3 regions of the Arthrobacter sp. USHLN218 genome follow, and region 1 is predicted to be linked to each of the others. Evidence: predicted binding sites of a transcription regulator. Region 1 holds the regulator's gene; each other region holds the start of a gene.
What was found. Region 1 encodes HrcA, which represses chaperone genes, less so after heat shock. Its sites were predicted from a motif close to TTNGCACTCGNNNNNNNCGAGTGCNAA; they were not measured.
Positions count from the first base shown of each region.

Region 2: a site for HrcA is predicted at 3,438-3,464, ahead of groL (chaperonin GroEL). Genes of this name have one in related genera too.
Region 3: a site for HrcA is predicted at 3,657-3,683, ahead of groES (co-chaperone GroES). Genes of this name have one in related genera too.

Region 1 covers NZ_JBBCYT010000003.1:120,330-127,582, reverse strand. Annotated here, with positions in the region: gene WFH44_RS07870 (GerMN domain-containing protein) at 379-1,176, shown strand; gene WFH44_RS07865 (16S rRNA (uracil(1498)-N(3))-methyltransferase) at 1,212-1,973, opposite strand; gene dnaJ (molecular chaperone DnaJ) at 1,977-3,107, opposite strand; gene hrcA (heat-inducible transcriptional repressor HrcA) at 3,176-4,189, opposite strand; gene WFH44_RS07850 (DUF3097 domain-containing protein) at 4,399-5,241, shown strand; gene WFH44_RS07845 (DUF4870 domain-containing protein) at 5,353-5,775, shown strand; gene hemW (radical SAM family heme chaperone HemW) at 5,816-7,045, opposite strand; gene lepA (translation elongation factor 4) at 7,081-7,253, opposite strand, start outside.
Region 2 covers NZ_JBBCYT010000012.1:54,377-61,629, reverse strand. Annotated here, with positions in the region: gene WFH44_RS20405 (M20 family metallopeptidase) at 87-1,349, opposite strand; gene groL (chaperonin GroEL) at 1,624-3,261, opposite strand; gene WFH44_RS20395 (TM2 domain-containing protein) at 3,655-4,269, shown strand; gene WFH44_RS20390 (cold-shock protein) at 4,370-4,576, opposite strand; gene WFH44_RS20385 (LytR C-terminal domain-containing protein) at 4,726-5,403, opposite strand; gene WFH44_RS20380 (DUF3263 domain-containing protein) at 5,449-5,757, opposite strand; gene WFH44_RS20375 (uracil-DNA glycosylase) at 5,908-6,678, shown strand; gene WFH44_RS20370 (siderophore-interacting protein) at 6,747-7,253, shown strand, end outside.
Region 3 covers NZ_JBBCYT010000002.1:441,142-448,394, reverse strand. Annotated here, with positions in the region: gene guaB (IMP dehydrogenase) at 1-1,314, opposite strand, end outside; gene groL (chaperonin GroEL) at 1,554-3,161, opposite strand; gene groES (co-chaperone GroES) at 3,220-3,516, opposite strand; gene WFH44_RS05795 (siderophore ABC transporter substrate-binding protein) at 3,992-4,936, shown strand; gene WFH44_RS05790 (ABC transporter permease) at 5,081-6,025, shown strand; gene WFH44_RS05785 (iron chelate uptake ABC transporter family permease subunit) at 6,009-7,034, shown strand; gene WFH44_RS05780 (iron ABC transporter ATP-binding protein) at 7,031-7,253, shown strand, end outside.

The DNA of each region.
Region 1 (7,253 bases):
GGCACACAAGCGTCGTCGACCCATGGTCCGGACACCGGCCGTTCGGTATCGATCCTGTTTCGATCCTGCATCAGTCCGGTTGAGAGGGCACGAAACATCCACGGCAAGGACCGGGGATGTGCCAAGCTAGTCTCTCGGACACCGGCACCGGCCGGTTCCGCAGGTCCTTCGAGGACTTGGACGACGAACGCAGCCGCAAGATAAAGGAACGCAGCTATTTCCCCCGACCAGACCCGGCACCCGGCCCCGACGCGCAAGTTCCGCGCCTGGCTGGCCGTCCTGACGCTTGGCAGCGTCGTGCTGATCGGCTGTTCCCCTGCGGGTCCCGGCAGCGAGCCGCGGACGTCGATGCCGCCCAGCACGGGGGGCCCTACCATCATGAGCAGCCCGCTGGTGACCAGCGCCCCGCTGGAGACACCGGAGAGCACGTCGCTTTCGCCCGTGTACTGGCTCGGCGAGAACGCGGACAGCGTCTTCCTCTATCGCGAGTTCCGTGAGGCGGAGGACCTCGGAGATCCCATAACGACGGCGGTCAACGCCGCTCTGTCGCTGCAGCCGCTCGATTCCGACTACTTCAATCCGTGGCGGCCGGCCTCCAAGGTCGGCACGTCGATCACCAAAGGCTCGGTCATCACGCTGGACATCTCCTCGGATGCTTTCAAGGCCAACGTCGACGAGGGCATCGCCGAGCGGGCCATCCAGCAGCTGGTCTATACGGCCACCGCCGCTGCCGCCAACGCCGGCCTCAGCACCCCGGGCAATCCCCTCGAAGTGGAAATCCTGGTGGACGGCCACCGCGGGTACAAGGCCTTCGGCTACGTGGAGCTGGGTGCCCTGATGACCCGAAATCCGGAACTGACCGCGCCGATCTGGGTCATCGACCCGCAGCAGGACGCCGCCTTGGACGGCCGGCTGGAAGTCTACGGCCGCGCCGTAGCCATTGACGCGCAGCTGTCGTGGCAGGTTTCCCGGCTGGAAGATGCCGAGGACACCGGCGGCAGCAAGGTCAAGTCCGGCACAGTCGCGATCAACGCCCCCGACGGCGAGTCCGGAGAGTTCCGCTTCGGCCTCGATCTCCCCGCGGGGACGTATCGGCTCAGCGTCTTCGATGCCGCCCAGGACGGGTCGGCCGCGGCCGAGCTGAACCCGGACAGCAAGGTCTTCAGCGTCAAGTAGCCGCTCATCGAGCGGTAGCGGGCAGGCCGGCGCGGCTACCAGCGCCGCAGCTGGACGCTCAGCAGCGTGACGGCCGCGGGTCCCGCGGTCGACGAGCGCAGCACGTGCGGCCCCAGCCGGACGGCGACCGCGCCGGCGGCGAGCATCTGCTCCACCTCCTGCGGGCTCATTCCGCCCTCCGGCCCGACGATCATGAGGACGCTGCCGTCCCCATCACCCGGCAGTCCGGCCGCCGCCACGGCGTCTGCCAGCGATTGCGCAGCGTCTTCATGGAGGATCAAGGCAAGGCGGCTGGAGGCAATCAGCCGGCACAGGTCCTTCAGGCCAACGAGCGTGCCGACCTCCGGGATGACCGCGCGGCGCGACTGCTTCGCCGCTGCCCTGACCGTCGCCTCCCACTTCGCCTGGCCCTTGGCCGCCTTCGCGTCGCGCCAGCGGACGATGCTTCGCTCGGACTGCCACGGCACCACGCGGTCGACACCGAGCTCCGTGGCGGCCTCGATGGCCATCTCGTCCCGGTCGCCCTTCGCCAGCGCCTGGACCAGCGTCAGGCTGTAGGGAGGCGCGGGATCGACGGCGACGGACTCGGCCCGGACGGTCAGCTCCTGGGGCGCGACGGCCGTAACCGTGCCGGAGAGGCGTTTCCCGGTCCCATCCACGATGTCCACCGCTTCTCCGGCGGCCAGGCGTTTGACCGCGACGGCATGCCGCGCCTCCGCGCCGGTGAGGACGAACAGCGCGCCGGGGGCGACGCCGTCGAACTCTGAGGGCTCAGCGAAAAAGACCGGGTTGGTCATGGGTTAGAGGTGCCCGAGCTTGTCGCGGAGACGGGCGAAGACGCCGGTGCCGCTGCCGGCGAGCTTGCCTTCGGTGTACTGCTCGCCGCGGGCCTGGGACAGCTGCCGCAGCAGGTTCTCCTGCTCGGAATCGAGCTTGGTCGGCGTCTCGACGTGGATATGGACCTTGAGGTCGCCGCGGCCGTAGCCGCGCAGGTGCGTGACGCCCAGGCCGCGCAGGTTGATGACCTCGCCGGCCTGCGTGCCGGGCTTGATGTCCAGCTGCTGGGGGCCGTCGAAGGTGTCCAGCTCGAGCTCGGTGCCCAGGGCCGCCGCCGTCATCGGCACGGACATCGTGACGTGCAGGTCGTCGCCTTCCCGCAGGAAGTTCTTGTCCTGGGCTACGCGGATTTCCACGTACAGATCGCCCTGAGGGCCGCCGCCGGGCCCGGTCTCCCCCTGCCCCGCCAGCTGGATACGGGTGCCGGTGCCCACGCCAGCCGGAATCTTGATGGTCAGCGAACGGCGGCTGCGGATGCGGCCCTCGCCGTTGCACTCGTTGCACGGATCGGGGATGACGGTGCCGTAGCCCTGGCAGCTGCCGCACGGGGCGGCGGTCATGACCTGGCCCAGGATGGAACGCACCGCGCGCTGAACCTGGCCGGACCCACCGCAGATGTCGCAGGTGCGCGGGCTGGTGCCCGGGCGGCAGCAGCTGCCGTCGCAGGTCGGGCAGACGACGGCGGTGTCCACCTCGATCTTCTTGTTGACACCGAAAACGGCGTCCTTGAGGTCGATCTTGACGTTGATCAGGGCGTCCTGTCCGCGCTGGCGGCGCGAGGCCGGTCCGCCGCCGCCTCCGGGGCCGCCGAAGAACGTCTCGAAGATGTCCTGGAACGCGAAGCCGGCGCCGGAGTAGCCGCTGCCGAAGCCGCTGTCCGTTCCGTTCTCATTGCCCGTCGTGTCGTAGACCCGGCGCTTCTGCGGATCGGAGAGCACTTCGTAGGCGTGGCTGACGCGCTTGAATTCTTCGGCCGCCTGGGGTCCGTCGTTGACATCCGGATGCAGCTTCCGTGCCAGCTTGCGGTAGGCCTTCTTGATTTCCTCAGCCGTGGCATCCTGGCTGACACCGAGAACGTCGTAGTGGTTGCTCACCTGGTTAACTTCTTTCCTGGAATCGGTTGGCGGACAGTGACTGTCCAACTGCTGCTTGCTGCCGGCGCCTAGCCGGCGAGGATCCTCGAAAGGTAGCGTGCGACCGCACGTACTGCCGCCATCGTCGTCGGGTAGTCCATCCGGGTCGGTCCGAGGATGCCGACCTTCGCCAAGGCATCCGGTCCATAGCCCGTGGCAATCACGGAGGTCTCGGCCAGCGAACCGTACGGGTTCTCGCTGCCGATCCGTACGGAGACGCCTCGCGCATCCTGCTGCATCTCCGAGAGCAGGCGGAGCATGACCACTTGCTCTTCGAGGGCCTCGAGGATGGGCCCGATGGTCAGCGGGAAGTCCATGGTGGAACGGGCGAGGTTGGCCGTACCGGCCAGCAGGATCCGCTCCTCGTGGGTGGCCTCGGCAAGTTTCACCAGCGCCGCTCCGAGCTCCCGCGCCACCGCGGCCGACTCGGGCCGGACTTGCTGCACCGTGCCGTCCACCAGTCCCCGCAGCGCTTCCAGCGGGTGGCCGGACAACTCGGCCAGGAAGGCGGTCCGCAGGTCGGACAGCTGCTGGTCCGTCACCTCCGCCGGGAGGCCGATGACCTGCTGCTCCACCTTGCCGTTATCCGCGATCACCACGACCAGTGCCCGGGCCGGCGCCAGCAGGACGAACTCGATGTGCCGCAGCCTGGCGCGGCCCAGCTGCGGGTACTGGATGACCGCGACCTGGTGCGTCAGCTGCGAGAGCAGCCGCACCGTCCGGTCCATCACATCGTCCAGGTCGTCCGCGCCCTCGAGGAGGGTCTGGATGGCCCGGCGTTCGGCCGGCGAGAGCGGTTTGACGTCGGAGATGCGGTCCACGAACAGGCGGTAGCCCTTGTCCGTCGGGATGCGCCCGGCACTGGTGTGCGGGGCCACGATGAGCCCCTCTTCCTCCAGCGCCGCCATATCGTTGCGGATCGTGGCCGATGAAACACCGAGGTGGTGCCTCTCCACGAGGGCCTTCGAACCGACAGGCTCGCGCGAATGAACGTAGTCTTCAACGATCGCACGAAGCACTTCCAGCCGTCGGACTTCGCTCACGGTACACCTCCTGATTCTGCTTGGCCGGCACGCGCACAGCATTAGCACTCAACACGCCTAAGTGCTAAGTCTAATACGTTACGGCCGTTGTTAGCATTGTCGGGCGGCCCGAGGCCGTCCCGCGGTGGCGCCGGCAGCCCGGCTGTGGCCTTGGCATGGCGCTGCCGCTCCCGTCTTCACTCACTACGGCACGAACAAAGGAAGTCGCTATGAGCAGTTACGGTTGGGGCCCGCAGGATCTCGCCGCCCCCAAGGCCAGGCAGCTGCGCGAGGTTCCCGCCGAACCCGGGCTGGTCCTGGAGGACGTCCAATCCGGCTGGGTCGGCGCCGTCGTCCGCGTGGAGAAGTCCGGCGGCATCCACCTTGTCTCGCTCGAGGACCGCCGCGGCAAGACCAAGTCCTTCCCCCTGGGTTTCGGTTTCCTGCTCGAGGGCGAGCCGGTCAAGGTCGTCGCCGCGGCGCCGAAGGCGCGCCCCGCGGGTCCGCAGCGGACCGCCTCCGGCTCCGTGCGGGTGGAGGGGCTGCGCGCCCAGGTCGCCAAGGCGAGCCGGATCTGGGTCGAAGGCAAGCACGATGCGGAACTGGTCGAGAAAGTCTGGGGGCATGACCTGCGGGTGGAAGGCATCGTCGTCGAACCCCTGCACGGCGTCGATGACCTGGCTGCCGCCGTCGAAAGTTTCGGTCCCGGGCCGGACCGGAAGCTGGGCATCCTCGTGGACCACCTGCTTCCCAACACCAAGGAGTGGCGGATCGCCGAGGCCGCGATGGCCGTGCCGGCCGCCCGCGGAAACGTGCTGATCGTCGGGCACCCCTACGTCGACGTGTGGCAGGCCATCAAGCCCTCGGTCATCGGGCTCGACAAGTGGCCGACCGTGCCTCGTGGCACCGACTGGAAGACCGGAATCCTGACCGGACTCGGGTGGCCGCACAGCACGCAGGCGGACATCGCGGACGGCTGGAAGCGGCTGCTGGGCAGCGTCCGGACCTATGCGGACCTCGAACCGTCGCTGCTGGGTCGGGTCGAGGAAGTCATCGATTTCCTCACCGCCTGAGGGCCGGCAGGACCTCGCGGCGGCCAATCCGCCATTTGCGGCCACTGCGCGCTCAACTTACCCTCTTAGATAGTGAAATCGAGCAACAGCACTTATTACGAGGCAGGTCCTGTGTCAGACAACACCGCGCGCAACGATCCTTCGGGGCGTCCTCCGGCGCGCCGGACGCAGTACCAAAGTGCCGCATCATCGGCCCTGCCGCTGACGCCGTCCGAGGACCGGCAGTGGGCCACCATGGCGCATTTCGGCGGCATCCTGGGCTGCGTCCCCTCACTGGTGATCTACCTGATCTTCAAGGACCGCGGGCCCTTCACGGCGCAGGAATCGAAGGAGGCGCTGAACTTCACCCTGCCGCCGACCGTCGTGGCCATCGTCGCCAACCTGCTGATCCTGATCCCGGCGGTGAGCGGATTCTTCGCCGTAGTGGCGGCCGCGATTTGGGTCTTCCTGACGGTCTTCTCCGTCAAGGCGGGCATTGAGGTCAACCGCGGGCGGCCCTACCGGTACCCGCTGAACCTGCGCCTCATCCGCTAGGCGCGGCGCTCAGGCTGTTAGAACCGTCGGGCTGCCCGGTCTAGTAACCGAGCAGCCGGCGCACGACGGCGTCCGCCAGCAGCCTGCCCTGCAGGGTCAGCCTGACGGTTCCGGCGATAGCGGCGGCACCGTCCAGGAGCCCCTCGGCGATCAGCCCGGCAACGGCCTTGCGCCCCTCGGCATCAAGTTCCGCGGTGGCAAGCCCGTCGATGATCCGTGTTTGCAGCATGATGTGCTCCATCCGGCGGGTCTCGGCGTCGAGGGTCTCCCGTCCGGCAGCCGGAGAAACCGAGGTCGCGAGCCGCTGCGCATAGGCCGCCGGGTGCTTGACGTTCCACCAGCGGACTCCGCCCATATGCGAATGCGCGCCGGGGCCGGCACCCCACCAGTCCGCCCCGCGCCAGTACGCCAGGTTGTGGCGGCACCGGTCAGCCTCGGAACGGGCCCAGTTACTGACTTCGTACCAGGAGTAGCCGGCGGAGCCGAGCAGTTCCTCGGCCCGGAGGTATTTCGCGGCATGGTCGTCGTCGTCGATGCCGGGCATTTCTCCGCGCCGGATCCGGGCGGCGAGCTTCGTGCCGTCCTCGACGATGAGCGAGTAGGCGGAAATGTGGTCGGGCTCGCAGGCGATGGCCGACTGTAAGCTGGCCTCCCAGTCCGCCATGGACTCCCCCGGCGTTCCGTAGATCAGGTCGAGGCTTACCTTTAGGCCTGCCTCCCGTGCCCACTGCACGGCCAGCGGCACGCGCTCCGGATCGTGGGTGCGGTCCAGCACTTTGAGCACATGCGGGACGGCCGACTGCATGCCGAAGGACACCCGGGTAAAACCGGCCTCCGCCAGCAGTGCCAGCGATTCAGGCGTCACCGAATCCGGGTTGGCTTCCGTGGTGACTTCGGCACCGGCTTCGAGGCCCCACAACTTGTCGGCCCGCCGCAGGATCGACGCCAAATCTTCCGCCGGCAGGAGAGTCGGTGTGCCCCCGCCGAAGAAGACGGTCGAGAGCTTCCGTTCCGGCAGGCCGGAGGCCGACATCGCGCGGGCGGCGAAGTCCAGCTCGGCGCTGGCCGTACCGGCGTACTCGTCCTGCGACGCTCCGCCGCCCAGTTCCTTGGCGGTGTAGGTATTGAAGTCGCAGTAGCCGCAGCGCACGGCGCAGAAGGGAATGTGGACATAGAGGCAGAAGTCGCGTCCTGCCGCTCCCTCGGCAGCCTGCGCCGGCAGCAAGCCGTCTGCCGGCGCGGGATCGCCCAGCGGAAGGGTACTAGGCACGGCGGCGGACCGCCGTCGTCGTAATGCTCATGCGGCTACTTCTTGGCCTTGTCTTTCGAATCGTCCGAAGACAGCGCCGCGATGAAGGCCTCCTGGGGCACCTCGACCCGCCCGACCATCTTCATGCGCTTCTTGCCTTCCTTCTGCTTTTCCAGCAGCTTGCGCTTACGGCTGATGTCGCCGCCGTAGCACTTCGCGAGCACGTCCT
Region 2 (7,253 bases), on a different contig from region 1:
CCGGGACAACCGGCCGCGCCGCTGCCGGCGGTCAGCTACCTGCCGTCCGACGGCACCGGCGGTGATGGGCTGCCGGGCCGTGCCGGTCAGGAGGGGTCGTCCGCACCGAGGTAGGACAGTGCCGCCACCACCTGGGCCTGGGTTGCGATGCCGAGGGTCGGATCGATGGTGGGGGCGAAGAAGGGCGAATGGTTGGCGGGGATGTCCTGGTCGACGCTGCCGTTTTTCACCGCCTCGCGGTATGTCCCGGGGTCGACGCCGCCGACGGTCCAATAGGTGTAGGGCGTCCCGAAAGCATCGGGGATCCGGCTGAAATCTTCCGATGCGGTAGCCGGCTTCATCGAAAAGACCGCCTCGCCGCCGAAGTGCGCCCGGAAGGCCTTAGTCACCTGCTCGGTGGCCGCGGCATCATTGGAGGTCAGCGGGAACTGGTCGTAGTAGCCGAATTCCGGCGGCTGCGGAGAGCCGGCCGCCTCGCACTCGGCCCCGACGATCCGTTCGATCGAGTCGATGATCCGTCCGCGCAGCCCCATGTCATAAGTCCGGATGTTCAGCAGCAGGGTGGCGCGGTCCGGAATGATGTTGGACTTGAAGCCCGCGTTCAGCGCGCCCACGGTGAGCACCGCGAAGTCGCCGGGCTTGGTCTCGCGGGACACGATGGTCTGCAGCCGCATGACGATCGAGGCCGCCAGCACCACGGGGTCCACCGAGTTGTGCGGCATGGAGCCGTGGGCTCCCTTCCCGTAGACCGTAACCCTGACCGAGTCGCCGGCGGAAAGGATGGGCCCAGGCGTGGTCCCTATCCTGCCCGCGGCGAACGGCATGACGTGCTGGGCCAGGGCCACGTCCGGCTTCGGCACCTTCGCCGCCAGGCCGTCGTCGAGCATGGCCTGGGCGCCTGCCCCGATTTCCTCGCCGGGTTGGAACAGGGCGATGTAGGTGCCCGACCAGTGCCTGCGGCCGTCAGCCATCAGTTTCGCCGCACCCAGCAGCGAAGCAACGTGGAAGTCGTGCCCGCAGGCATGCATAACGCCCACGATGTTGCCGCTCTCGTCCACGGCGGTGGCCGTCGAGGCATACGGCAGGCCCGTCGCTTCCGTGACCGGCAGGGCATCGGTGTCCGCCCGGGCCAGAACCGTGGGTCCGTCTCCGTTGGCGAGGATACCAACGACGCCGGTGCCTCCTATGCGCTGGACGTCGTAGCCGAAGCCCGCGAGCCTGTCCTGGACCAGCTCCGCGGTCCGGTGTTCGGCCAGGCTGAGTTCCGGATTCCGATGGAGATCCTGGTATAGCTCGCGCTGCCATCCGAGTTCATTGTCCAGGCCGGACAGGACCTCAGCCTCCGCCATGATGCCTCCACTCCTGCGGTCCGGTTCCGGGCCGGGTTTGCCGATAGCCGCCGGACGCTTGCCCGGAGTCTTCGAGTTGGGTCGGACAAGCCCCATCGTATTCCCCGGGCCTGACGTTGTCGGCTTAGCCTGCGGCTTTGTCCCCCGTACGTGCCCGGCCAGGGCCGCGCGCGTTCGAGGCACTGGCCGGTCTTAACGCCGCAAGGTGCGGCCCCCGTGACGGGAACCGCACCTTGCAGACGTGGCGCGCTGTCGGCAGGACAGGCAGGAGAGGCTAGAAGCCGCCCATGCCGCCCATGCCGCCCATGTCGTCGCCGCCCGGCATGGCCGGAGCGGCCTTCTCCGGCTTGTCGGCGACAACGGCCTCGGTGGTGAGGAACAGGCCGGCGATGGACGCCGCGTTCTGCAGGGCAGAGCGGGTGACCTTGACCGGGTCGTTCACGCCTGCAGCCAGCAGGTCCTCGTAGACGCCGGTCGCAGCGTTCAGGCCGTGGCCGGGCTCCAGGCCGCGGACCTTGTCGACCACAACGCCCGGCTCCATGCCGGCGTTGAAGGCGATCTGCTTCAGCGGGGCATCGATGGCAACCTTGACGATGTTGGCACCGGTGGCCTCGTCGCCTTCGAGCTGCAGGTTGGCAAACGCCTTGGCGCCGGCCTGGATCAGGGCTACGCCGCCACCGGCGACGATGCCTTCCTCAACGGCAGCCTTCGCGTTGCGGACAGCGTCCTCGATGCGGTGCTTGCGCTCCTTGAGCTCGACCTCGGTTGCGGCACCGGCCTTGATGACTGCAACGCCGCCGGCCAGCTTGGCCAGGCGCTCCTGCAGCTTCTCGCGGTCGTAGTCGGAGTCGGAGTTCTCGATCTCGGCGCGGATCTGAGCCACACGGCCGGCGATCTCCTCGGCGTCGCCTGCACCTTCGACGATGGTGGTCTCGTCCTTGGTGACAACAACCTTGCGGGCCTGGCCCAGCAGGTCGAGGGTGGCGTTCTCCAGCTTCAGGCCGACCTCTTCGGCGATGACCTGGCCACCGGTAAGGATGGCGATGTCGGCCAGCTGGGCCTTGCGGCGGTCGCCGAAGCCCGGAGCCTTGACGGCGACGGACTTGAAGGTGCCGCGGATCTTGTTGACCACCAGGGTGGCCAGGGCTTCGCCCTCGATGTCTTCGGCGATGATCAGCAGCGGCTTGCCGGACTGCATGACCTTCTCCAGGACGGCAACCAGATCCTTGACGTTGGAGATCTTGGAGTTGACGATCAGGATGTAGGGATCCTCCAGGACCGTCTCCTGGCGCTCTGCGTCGGTGACGAAGTAGCCGGAGATGTAGCCCTTGTCGAAGCGCATGCCCTCGGTGAGCTCGAGCTCGAGGCCGAAGGTGTTGGACTCCTCGACGGTGATGACGCCTTCCTTGCCCACCTTGTCGAGTGCCTCGGAGATCAGCTCGCCGATCTGCGGGTCGCCCGCGGAGATCGATGCGGTAGCGGCGATCTGTTCCTTGGTCTCGATTTCCTTGGCGGAGGCCAGCAGCTCGGCGGTAACGGCGTCAACAGCCTTCTCGATGCCGCGCTTGAGGCTCAGCGGATCGGCGCCGGCGGCAACGTTGCGCAGGCCCTCCTTGACCAGGGCCTGGGCGAGCACGGTCGCGGTGGTGGTACCGTCGCCGGCGACGTCGTCGGTCTTCTTGGCAACTTCCTTGACCAGCTCGGCGCCGATCTTCTCGTACGGATCGTCGAGTTCGATCTCCTTGGCGATGGAAACGCCATCGTTGGTGATCGTGGGGGCGCCCCACTTCTTCTCGAGGACCACGTTGCGGCCGCGCGGGCCGAGGGTCACCTTAACAGCGTCAGCGAGGATGTTCAGACCCCGCTCGAGGCCGCGGCGGGCCTCTTCGTCGAAGCTAATGATCTTTGCCATGGCGGCATCGTCCCTTCTGGACAGTAGACAGCGGGCGCAACCGGAAATCACCCGGCTGCTAGCCACGGCGGTGCCCGCGACGGACGGATTCCGGCGGCGGCGATCTCTTCACACCGCGCCGGGACCCTCACCACAGTGGCTTAGGAATTTCACTCTCTCCCGCCGAACCGGCCGCGTTAGCAGTCGGCCTGCGAGAGTGCCAACTCCATAATTAGCACTCAGCCACCTCGAGTGCAAGCCGTCACGGCGCCCGCGGCCCGGTCTTCGCGAGACGCGGAAAATTCCCGGGCCACCCCGACCTCAGGATCAGGGTGGCCCCCCATGGCTCGGCATCCGGCCGGCCCGTAGATTGGTATTCGAGCATCAGTGAATCCCGAGTGAAGGGCCGTCGATATGTCGGAGAATCCGAGCAGGCAGGACCAACCCGAAGAGAATCCCACCGAGCCTCTGGCCGGCGCCGGATCCTATCCCACCCGGCCGCTGGGCAGGCCGCAGGAACCCGGCCGGACACCGCCCCAGCAGGAGGAGCCCGGCCTGCCCGGTTACGGGCAGGCCCAGCACGGCCCGGGGCCGGACCGGCAGGCACCGGCGGCCGGCCCTTATCCGCAGGCACCAGCGGGCGGCCCCTATCCGCAGGCACCGGCGGCCGGCCCTTATCCGCAGGCACCGGCGGGTGGCCCCTACCAGCAGCCTTACGGCCAGGCGCCCTACGGCCAACAGCCCTTCAGCCAGCCCGCCTACGGCCAGCAGCCCTACGGCCAGCCGTATTACGGAGGCTACCCCGAACAGAAGTCGCGGCTCGTCGCCGGGCTCCTGGGCATCCTGCTGGGCGGGCTAGGCATCCACCGCTTCTACCTGGGCTACGTCGGCCTGGGCATCGCCCAGATCGCCGTGACCCTGGTGACCTTCGGCGTCGGTGCCATCTGGGGCTTTATCGAAGGCATCATGATCCTCGTCGGCGCGGAGATGTTCCGCCGGGATGCCAAGGGCGTGCCGCTCAAGGAGTAGGACCGGTCCCGGCGCAGCGGCCGGGCTAACCGCATTCGGCGACGACCGCGGCGGGCGAGATCCTCACGAAACCTCACCCGCCGCCGTCGTACTTAATAAGTCAGGCAGAGACCTTCACGTCTTCGGCCTGAGGCCCCTTCTGGCCTTCCCCGATCTCGAATTCGACGCGCTGCCCCTCCTCGAGGGATCGGTAGCCGTCCATCAGGATCGCCGACCAGTGCACGAATACGTCCGACTTGTTTTCATCAACGGTGATAAAGCCGTAGCCTTTCTCCGCGTTGAACCATTTGACGGTTCCCAGCGCCATATTGCTCTCCAGTCCAGTAGTTCCCCCTGCAGCCACTGCTCCCGGCAATCAGGTGCGTTTACTCTATCGGCACCCGGGCCGGGATGTGAGGCGCGGCACATTGAACGTTATGGAGGTGTAATGATGCGGCGGTTGCGCGCCGCCGCGGGCTACTGGAAGCCCGGACCGAGTACCACGGTCACGTAGAGCGACACTGCGCCCTGGGCCGTCTCGCGCAGGTCGGTGATGCCCAGCAGCTGGCCGACCGCCTCGGCGTTGGCTGCCTGGCCCGGGTTGTAGTAGATGACCGAGTTCGGCATTGCCCCGCCCTGCCAGTTGTCGACCAGGGCGACGGACCAGCCGTCCGCGCTGAGGCGCCCGGACACCGTGCCGCCCAAGCCGGTGACGCCGGCGGCATTGAAGATCAGCAGTGGGTCGGCCCGGTTGACTGCCTCGCCTGCCGCTTCCGCGCTCGGATCCTCCGAAGGCTCTTCCGTAGGCTCGTCCGTCGGTTCGGCGGTGGCCTCCTTGGCCTCCTTTGTGGCCGCCTCCGTGGGCTTTGCGGCCTGTTTCGAGGCTGCCGGCTCCGTCGGCTCGGCCGTCTTCGTTGCAGCGGCCGGCGACTCCGCCGCGGTCGCCGTCTGCGTGGCCGGCAGGCCGGTTCCGCCTGCACCCAGCAGCGGGACGACGAAGAAGGACACCGCGCCCACGGCCAGGGCCAGCACGGAGGCCAGAATGATCAGGCCGAGCCCGCTGCTTTTCCTGACGTCGACGTGCGCGCGGTGGACACCGTGCCGGTCATACGTTTCAGGAACCTGGTCAAACTCGTCCCGGGGATACTTGGTCATCGCTGAAGAGTGCGTCCTTGTCAGTGGATGTCCGGAGGACCCGGATCAGGCGTTGGTGCCCAGCCGGCGGGCCGTGCGGGCGCGCTGCCGGGACGTACGTAGTCTACGCAATCTCTTGACCAGCATCGGATCGTGGGCCAGCGCTTCCTCGGTATCGATGAGCGCGTTGAGGATCTGGTAGTAGTGCGTGGCGGAGAGATCGAACAGCTCGCGGACCGCCTGCTCCTTGGCGCCGGAGTACTTCCACCACTGCCGCTCCAGGGCCAGCATCTTCTGGTCCCGTTCGCTCAGCGGGCTCGACTCGTCAACTTCGGTGTCGAGGGAGAAGGCGCTGGCTTCGGCGGGACCGGGCACGACGTACCGTCACTTCCTTTGGTTTGCCGGGGAAACTGTCCTGCCCATTTTAAGGCCGAAGCACAGCGTTGTCATTTATCGGCCGCGGTGATCCTGCCGACGCCCGGGCCGGCTCGCGCTTCCGTCCCTGTTCCCGGCACCATAGGGGGCATGACTGACGACGACGGTGCCCTGTTTCCGCTGCCGGCCCGCCAAGGCGCGGGGCCGGCAGCCGCGGCCTACCCTTTTGCCGCCCCGGCCGAACTCGGGGACGTCATGCATCCGCAGTGGGCGGAGGCGCTGGCCCCGGCGGCCGCAACCGTCCATGCCCTGGCTAACCAGCTGGCCGAGCAGCGGCGCGAGGGGCACGAGATCCTGCCTGCGCCGGCCAATATCCTGCGGGTCTTCGAACAGCCGCTCGACGCGGTGAAAGTGCTCATCGTGGGCCAGGATCCGTACCCGACGCCGGGCCATCCGATCGGCCTCTCCTTCGCGGTCGACCGCCGTGTGCGGCCGCTGCCCCGCAGCCTGGCCAACATCTACAAGGAGCTCCAGTCGGACCTCGGCATTCCGCCGGCGCCGCACGGCGACCTCAGCGCCTGGACCGGCCAAGGCGTGCTCCTGCTGAACCGGGTGCTGACCGTGGAAGCGGGCAAGGCCGGAAGCCACCGGCGCAAGGGCTGGGAGCAACTGACCGAGCTGGCGGTCCGCGCCCTCGTGGCCCGCGGCGGTCCGCTGGTGGCTGTGCTCTGGGGCCGCGACGCCCAGAACCTTGCGCCGCTGCTGGGCAATGTCCCCAGGGTCGAGTCCGCGCACCCCAGCCCGCTGTCGGCAGCGCGCGGCTTCTTCGGCTCGCGCCCCTTCAGCCGGGTCAACGGGCTGCTGGCCTCACAGGGGGCGGCCCCGGTGGACTGGCGCCTTCCGGCCAGCCCCGGCAGGTAACGCCAATTGGGCACGGGCGCGTTACTGGGTTAGGTTGGCCTAAGTATCAAGGAAGCCAGGAGCAGTCGATGTCGAGCCAGCCCGCAGCACCCGCCCGGACCCGAAAGCCGCAGATCAACCTGCAGGTCACCAGGACCGAGCGGCTCTCCGAACACATGGTCCGTGTCTTCGCCGGCGGCGAGGGGTTCGCGAAGTTCGAGCCCAAACCGGCCACGGACCAGTATGTGAAGATCTGGTTCCTCCCGCCGGACCTGGACGTCGAGCTTCCCGCGAATGTGGCGGAGCTTAAGGAAAGCCTGCCCGCCGACCGGCTCCCGGTCAGCCGCACCTACACGGTCCGCAGTGTGGACACCAAGGCCGGCGAGCTGGCCATCGATTTCGTGGTCCACGGCGACGAAGGCGTGGCCGGCCCCTGGGCCGCCTCCGCGCGTGCCGGCGACTGGTTGATGCTGACCGGACCCGGCGGCGCCTACTCCCCCGCAGCGGGAGCCGACTGGTACCTCTTCGCAGGCGATGACGCCGCGCTGCCCGCCGTCGCCGCCGCCATCGACGCCCTGCCATCGGGCGCCGCCGGC
Region 3 (7,253 bases), on a different contig from region 1:
GTAGGGCACCTGGCCTTCGATGCCTTCGGGGATGAGCTTCTCGTCGTCCGGCACGTCCGCCTGGAAGTAGCGGTCCTTCGAGTAGGAAGTGTTCTTGCCGCGGGTCTGCATGGCGCCGAGCGAACCCATGCCGCGGTACGCCTTGAACTGCTTGCCGTTGATGAAGACCAGGTCCCCCGGGCTTTCGGCGGCACCGGCCAGCAGGGAGCCGAGCATCACGGTGTCGGCTCCGGCCACGAGGGCCTTGCCGATGTCGCCGGAGTACTGCAGGCCGCCGTCGGCGATGAGGGGCACGCCGGCGGGGATCGCGGCCTTGGCGGACTCATAGATCGCGGTGACCTGGGGGACGCCGACGCCTGCCACGACGCGGGTGGTGCAGATGGAGCCGGGGCCCACGCCGACCTTGATGGCGTCCGCGCCGGCGTCGATCAGGGCCTGGGCGCCCTCGCGGGTCGCCGCCTGGCCGCCGATGATATCCACGTGCGCCGCCGCCGGGTCCTTCTTGAGCCGCGCGATCATGTCCAGCACGCCGTTGCTGTGGCCGTTGGCCGTGTCCACCACGAGCACGTCGGCGCCGGCGTCAATCATGGTCATGCCGCGCTCGTAGCCGTCGCCGAAGAAGCCGATGGCCGCGCCGACGCGCAGGCGGCCTTCCTCGTCCTTGGTCGCGAGCGGGTACTGCTCCGCCTTGTCGAAGTCCTTGACGGTGATCAGCCCGCGGAGGATCCCCTCGTCATCGACGAGGGGAAGCTTCTCGATGCGGTTCTTGCCGAGGAGGTCGATGACCTCGGGGCGGCTGATGCCCACATGTCCGGTGATCAGCGGCATGCGGCTCATGACCTCGTCGACCTTGACCGTGTCGTAGTCGGCCTTCGGCACGAAGCGGGTATCGCGGTTGGTGCAGATGCCCAACAGCTTCCCGTTGGGGTCCACCACGGGCAGGCCCGAGACGCGGTAGTTGCGGCACAGGTCGTCCAGTTCGGCCAGCGTGGCCTCGGGCGCGATGGTTACCGGATTGGTGATCATGCCGGATTCGCTGCGCTTGACCCGGTCGACGTGCTCGGCCTGGTCCTGGATGGAGAGGTTGCGGTGGATCACGCCCAACCCGCCCTGGCGCGCCATGGCGATGGCCATGCGGGACTCGGTCACGGTATCCATGGCGGCGGACAGCAGCGGCGTCTGCACGGTGATGCGCTTGGACAGCCGGGAACTGGTGTCGGCTTCGGACGGGATGACGTCCGTCGGGCCGGGGAGCAGCAGGACGTCGTCGTAAGTCAGGCCCTCAAAGGCAAACGGGTTGAATTCTTCAGACACTCTCGGGCCTTTCGCGACACGCCGGCGCAGCGGGAATCTCGAACGGAGGCAGCAGCCGGGATGGTTTGGGTGTGTAGATACATCCTAGAACCATTCACGACCCCGCTCTATTTCAAGCGGACGGATATGTGGCCGACGTTACCCGCCGCCGCCGGTCCTGCCCGGCAAAACAGCCGGAGGGGACCCGGCCGAAGCCGGATCCCCTCCCCTGTGTTTCGAAACGTCCGAAACGCCCGTGCCTAGTGGCTGTGGCCGGCGTGCTCATCCTCGTCGGCGGGCTTTTCCGCAACGAGGGTTTCGGTGGTGAGCACCAGGGCCGCGATCGACGCTGCATTGCGCAGTGCCGAGCGGGTCACCTTGACGGGGTCGATGACGCCGGCGTCGACCAGGTCTTCGTACTCTCCCGTGGCCGCGTTGAAGCCCTTGTTGACCTCGAGCTCGCCCACCTTGGAGACCACGACGTAGCCTTCGTAGCCGGCGTTCTCCGCGATCCAGCGCAGCGGCTGGACGAGTGCGCGGCGGACCAGTCCGACGGCGGTCGCGGCGTCGCCTTCGAGGGCGAGGACCTTCGGGTCCGTATCCAGGGCCTGGGAAGCGTGGACGAGGGCGGTTCCGCCGCCGGCCACGATGCCCTCCTCCAGAGCAGCGCGGGTGGAGGACACGGCGTCCTCGATGCGGTGCTTCTTTTCCTTCATCTCGACCTCGGTGGCGGCGCCGACCTTGATCACGCCGATGCCGCCGGCGAGCTTGGCCAGCCGCTCCTGCAGCTTCTCTCGGTCCCAATCAGAGTCGGTGCGCTCAACCTCGGCGCGGATCTGGGCCACGCGGTCGGCCACGTCCGTCTCGGAGCCTGCTCCGTCGACGATGGTGGTGTTGTCCTTGGTCACGGTGATCCGGCGGGCCGAACCCAGCACCTCCAGGCCGACCTGGTCCAGCTTGAGGCCCAGGTCCGGGGAGACAACCTGCGCGCCGGTGAGCGTCGCGATGTCCTGCAGCATGGCCTTGCGGCGGTCGCCGAAGCCCGGGGCCTTCACGGCGACCACGTTCAGGGTGCCGCGGATCTTGTTCACCACGAGGGTGGACAGGGCTTCGCCTTCGATGTCTTCGGCGATGATGAACAGCGGCTTGCCGGCCTGCAGGGCCTTCTCCAGCAGCGGCAGGAATTCCTGCACCGAGGAGATCTTGCCCTGGTTGATCAGGATGAGCGCGTCTTCGAGGACGGCTTCCTGGCGCTCGGCGTCCGTGACGAAGTACGGCGAGAGGTAGCCCTTGTCGAACTGCATACCCTCGGTGAGGACCAGTTCGGTCTGCAGGCCGGAGGCCTCTTCGATGGTGATGACGCCATCCTTGCCGACCTGCTCGAAAGCCTTGGCCAGCAGTTCGCCGATTTCCGGGCTCTGGGCCGAGATGGTGGCAACCTCGGCCACCTTGCCCTCAACCTCGCGGGCGTTCTCCAGCAGGCGGTCGGCAACGGCCTCGACGGCGATCTCGATGCCGTTCTTCAGGGCGCCGGGGGCCGCGCCCGCGGCAACGTTGCGCAGGCCTTCCTTGACGAGGGCCTGGGCCAGGACCGTGGCGGTGGTGGTGCCGTCGCCGGCGACGTCGTTGGTCTTGGTAGCCACTTCCTTCGCGAGCTGAGCGCCGAGGTTCTCGTACGGATCCTCGAGCTCGACTTCGCGGGCGATGGTCACGCCGTCGTTGGTGATGGTGGGGGCGCCCCACTTCTTGTCCAGCACGACGTTGCGGCCGCGCGGGCCGAGGGTCACCTTGACGGTGTCGGCCAGCTTGTCAACGCCGGCTTCCAGGGCTTTGCGGGCAGCGTCGTTGAACTGCAGCTGCTTTGCCATGTGATCTCCTTGATCGAGAAAACCCCGGCCAGTTGCCTGGCCGGGGTCATCGGAAAACTTACTTGACGACGATCGCCAGGACGTCGCGCGCGGACAGAACCAGGTATTCCTGGCCGCCCTGCTTGATTTCGGTGCCACCGTACTTGGAGTAGATGACGACGTCGCCTTCGGTCACGTCGACCGGTACGCGGTTGCCGTTGTCGTCAACGCGGCCGGGTCCAACCGCGACAACCTTGCCTTCCTGCGGCTTTTCCTTGGCGGTGTCCGGGATGACCAGGCCGGAAGCGGTGGTCTGCTCGGCTTCGAGCGGCTGGACGACAATACGATCCTCAAGAGGCTTGATGGAGACCGACACTCGGCTCTCTCCTTTGCATGAGCTACGAATAGGTACGTTGGCCAAGGACTTTTCCACCGTCGTCGCGGTGCCGGCAGAAGGCTCCTTGAAAGGTTGGCACCCATAGGGTGAGAGTGCTAATGCTGACTCTATTCGCACAGTTAGCACTCGGTCAAGGCGAGTGCCAACGGGGTGCCATGCGGCCGCCGCCGCGCTGTGCAGGAGGCCGTGGAAGCGCTCCCGACCTGCCGCATCCAGCCACGCCACCGCCGCGGAGGAGCATCGGGGCGGGTCCTCCCGGCCGCCCCGCGTATAAGACGCACAACAGCCTTCCCCTCATCGCGCGTCACCGGGAGACTCCCGACCGCCCACGGTTTTGCGGTAAGGCTAACCTAACCGCTAGGGTGCAAATGCGCGCACAATTAGCAAACGATTTTGTGTCCTATTGCCGGATGGGCGCCGAGCCCTCCGGACCGACCTTATTTGGAGCCCTGAAATGAACTCGACCCTGACGTCCCGGCTGCTTGCGGTCACTGCCGCCGCATCCCTGCTGGCCCTGAGCGCGTGCGGCCAGAACCCCGGAGCCACCGCCGCCGCGAGCGAAACAGTCACCGTCGAGCACGCCCAGGGTTCCACCGAGGTTCCGGCCAACCCCGAGACCGTCTACACCTTCGATCTGGGTGCACTCGACACCCTCGATGCCCTCGGCGTCGAGGTCGACGGCGTTCCGCAGGCCGTCCTGCCCAAGTCCCTCACCAAGTACGGCGAGGACTCCGTCACCAAGATCGGTTCCATGAAGGAGCCCGATTTCGAAGCGATCAGCGAGGGCGCGCCGGACCTGATCATCATCTCCGGCCGCACCGCCGAGGCCTACCCGGAGCTGAGCAAGATTGCCCCGACCATCGACGTCAGCGTCGACATGGCCAACCCGCTGGAGTCGTTCAAGAAGAACACCGAGACCCTCGCAGGGATCTTCGGCAAGGAGGCCGAGGCCGACAAGAAGCTGGCGGCCATCGACGCCCGCATCGAGGAAACCAAGGCATCCGCTGCCGGCGCGGGCACCGGCCTGATCGTGATGACCAGCGGCGGCGAGCTGACCGCCTACGGTGCCGGCTCCCGCTTCGGGCTGGTCCATGACGTCCTGGGCGTCAAGACGGCGGCCGACGTCAAGTCCGAGGGCACGCACGGCGAGGCCATCTCCTTCGAGTACATCGCCGAGAAGAACCCGGCGCATCTGTTCGTCATCGACCGCGACGCCGCCACCGGAGAGGCCGGGCAGGCCGCGTCCGCCGTGCTGGACAACGAGCTGGTCAACGGCACGGACGCCGCCAGGAACGACAGCATCACCTACCTCGACTCGAGCTCCTGGTACCTGGTGGGCTACGGCCTGAACAATGTCGACGCCATGATCGGCGCCGTGCAGGAAGCCGTCGCGGCGTAGGACGCTTCCGCCGCCGGGGCCCCGTTACAGGAGCCCCTGCGGCGTTGGCAGGCGACTATGGCTTCCTCAACGATCACCCCGATTGCCCCGGCAGCAGCCGAGCGGGCCACCCCGACGCGCCCCCGCGGCAGCGGCGGCCAGCTGATGGGCGCGGGCGCCGCGATTGCGGCGCTGGCCATTATCAGCATGTTCGTCGGCGTCTCCGACGTCTCGCTGCCCGCCCTGCTGGCCGGCGACCAGACGGCCTGGGACATCTTCTGGATCAGCCGCGTACCGCGCACCATCTCCGTGGTCCTGGCCGGCATGGCCCTCAGCGTGGCCGGCCTGATCATGCAGCTGATGGCCCGCAACAAGTTCGTCGAGCCCTCGACCGTGGGGACGGTGGAGTCGGCGTCGCTGGGCATCCTGGTCGTCACCGTCGCTGTCCCCGGTGCCGCGCTGCTGACCAAGATGTCGGTCGCCGCCGTGTTCGCCGCCCTGGGCACGGGCCTCTTCCTGCTGGTGCTGCGCCGGATCCCGCTGCGCAACACCCTTTTGGTGCCCCTCGTGGGCATCATGCTGGGCGGCGTGATCGCCTCGGTCACCACCTTCTTCGCCTACCGTTTCGACCTGCTCCAGACCCTCAACAGCTGGATGATCGGCGACTTCTCCGGCGTGCTGCGCGGCCGCTACGAGCTGCTCTGGATCGTGGCCGTGCTGACGGTCGTGGGGTACCTGTGCGCCGACCGCTTCACCATGGCCGGCATGGGCCAGGAGTTCTCCACGAACCTGGGAATGGACTACAACAAGGTGATGATGACGGGACTCGTGATCGTCTCCCTGATCAGTGCCGTCGTCGTTGTTTCCATTGGCAGCATTCCGTTCCTGGGCCTCATCGTCCCGAACCTGGTATCCCTGGCCTTCGGCGACAACGTGCGCCGCTCGGTGCCGTGGGTCGCGGTGTTCGGCGCCGGCTTCGTCCTCGCCTGCGACATCATCGGCCGGACCATCCGCTTCCCGTACGAGATTCCGGTCGGCGTGGTGGTCTCCGCGATCGGCAGCGTCCTTTTCCTCTGCCTCCTGCTGCGCAAGCGTGAACTCCGTGGGTAATACAGCTAGCACGCAGCTTCCCGCCGCCCTCACCCAGCACACCCGCCGGCCGCTGAAATCGCTGGGCCCGAAGACCTGGATCATCCTGCTCTCCGTGCTGGCCGCCGCGCTGGTCGCGACGTTCATGCTGATCGACCTGCGCGGCAACATCGGCTACATCCTCCCCCGCCGCGCGATCAAGGTGGGCTCGATGCTGCTGGTGGCGTACGCCGTCGGTGTTTCCACCGTGCTCTTCCAGACGGTTACGTCCAACCGGATCCTGACTCCGTCCATCATGGGCTTCGACGCGCTCTACATGCTGATCCAGACCGCGCTGACGTTCGCCATCGGCGGCCAGGCGCTGCTGAGCCTCGGCGCTCCGGTGCGGTTCGTGATCGAGGTCGGGCTGATGGTCGGCTTCTCCTTCCTGCTGTACCGCTGGCTGTTCACCGGCGGCGGCAAGAGCCTGCACCTGATGCTGCTGGTCGGCATCGTGTTCGGCGTGATGTTCCGCGGAATCTCCTCGCTGCTGCAGCGGCTGATCGATCCCAGCGAGTTCATCATCCTGCAGGATCTCTTCTTCGCCAGCTTCAACAACGTGGACGGCCTCCTGCTGCTGGTGTCCGTGGCGGCCGTGGCCGCGGTGAGCGGGCTGGCCTGGCGGATGCGACACCAGCTGGACGTGCTCTCGCTCGGCCGGGACATGGCGCTGAACCTCGGCGTGGACCACAAGCGGTCCGTCACCTCGGTGCTGGTCATCTGCGCCGTGCTCGTGGCGGTCTCCACCGCGCTGGTCGGCCCGATCACGTTCTTCGGCCTGCTCGTGGCCAGCCTGGCCTACCAGCTCTGCAGCCACTTCCGGCACGCCTACGTGCTGCCGATCGCGGTGCTGCTGGGCATCATCGCGCTGGTCGGGGGCCAGCTGGTGCTGGAGCGCGTCTTCGCCTTCGACACCGCGCTGAGCATCGTCATCGAATTCGTGGGCGGCATCGTCTTCATCGCCCTGCTGCTGAAAGGCTCCGTCAAATGATCCACGTCTCCGACGTCTCCAAGCGCTACGGCGGCCAGACCGTGGTGGACGGCGTCAGCTGCTACATCAAGGACGGCGGCATCACGTCGATCATCGGACCGAACGGCGCGGGCAAGTCCACGCTCCTGTCGATGATGAGCCGCCTGCTGCCCATGGACAACGGCAGCGTCAGCATCGACGGGCTGGACGTCAACGCCACCGACAGCAGGCAGCTGGCGC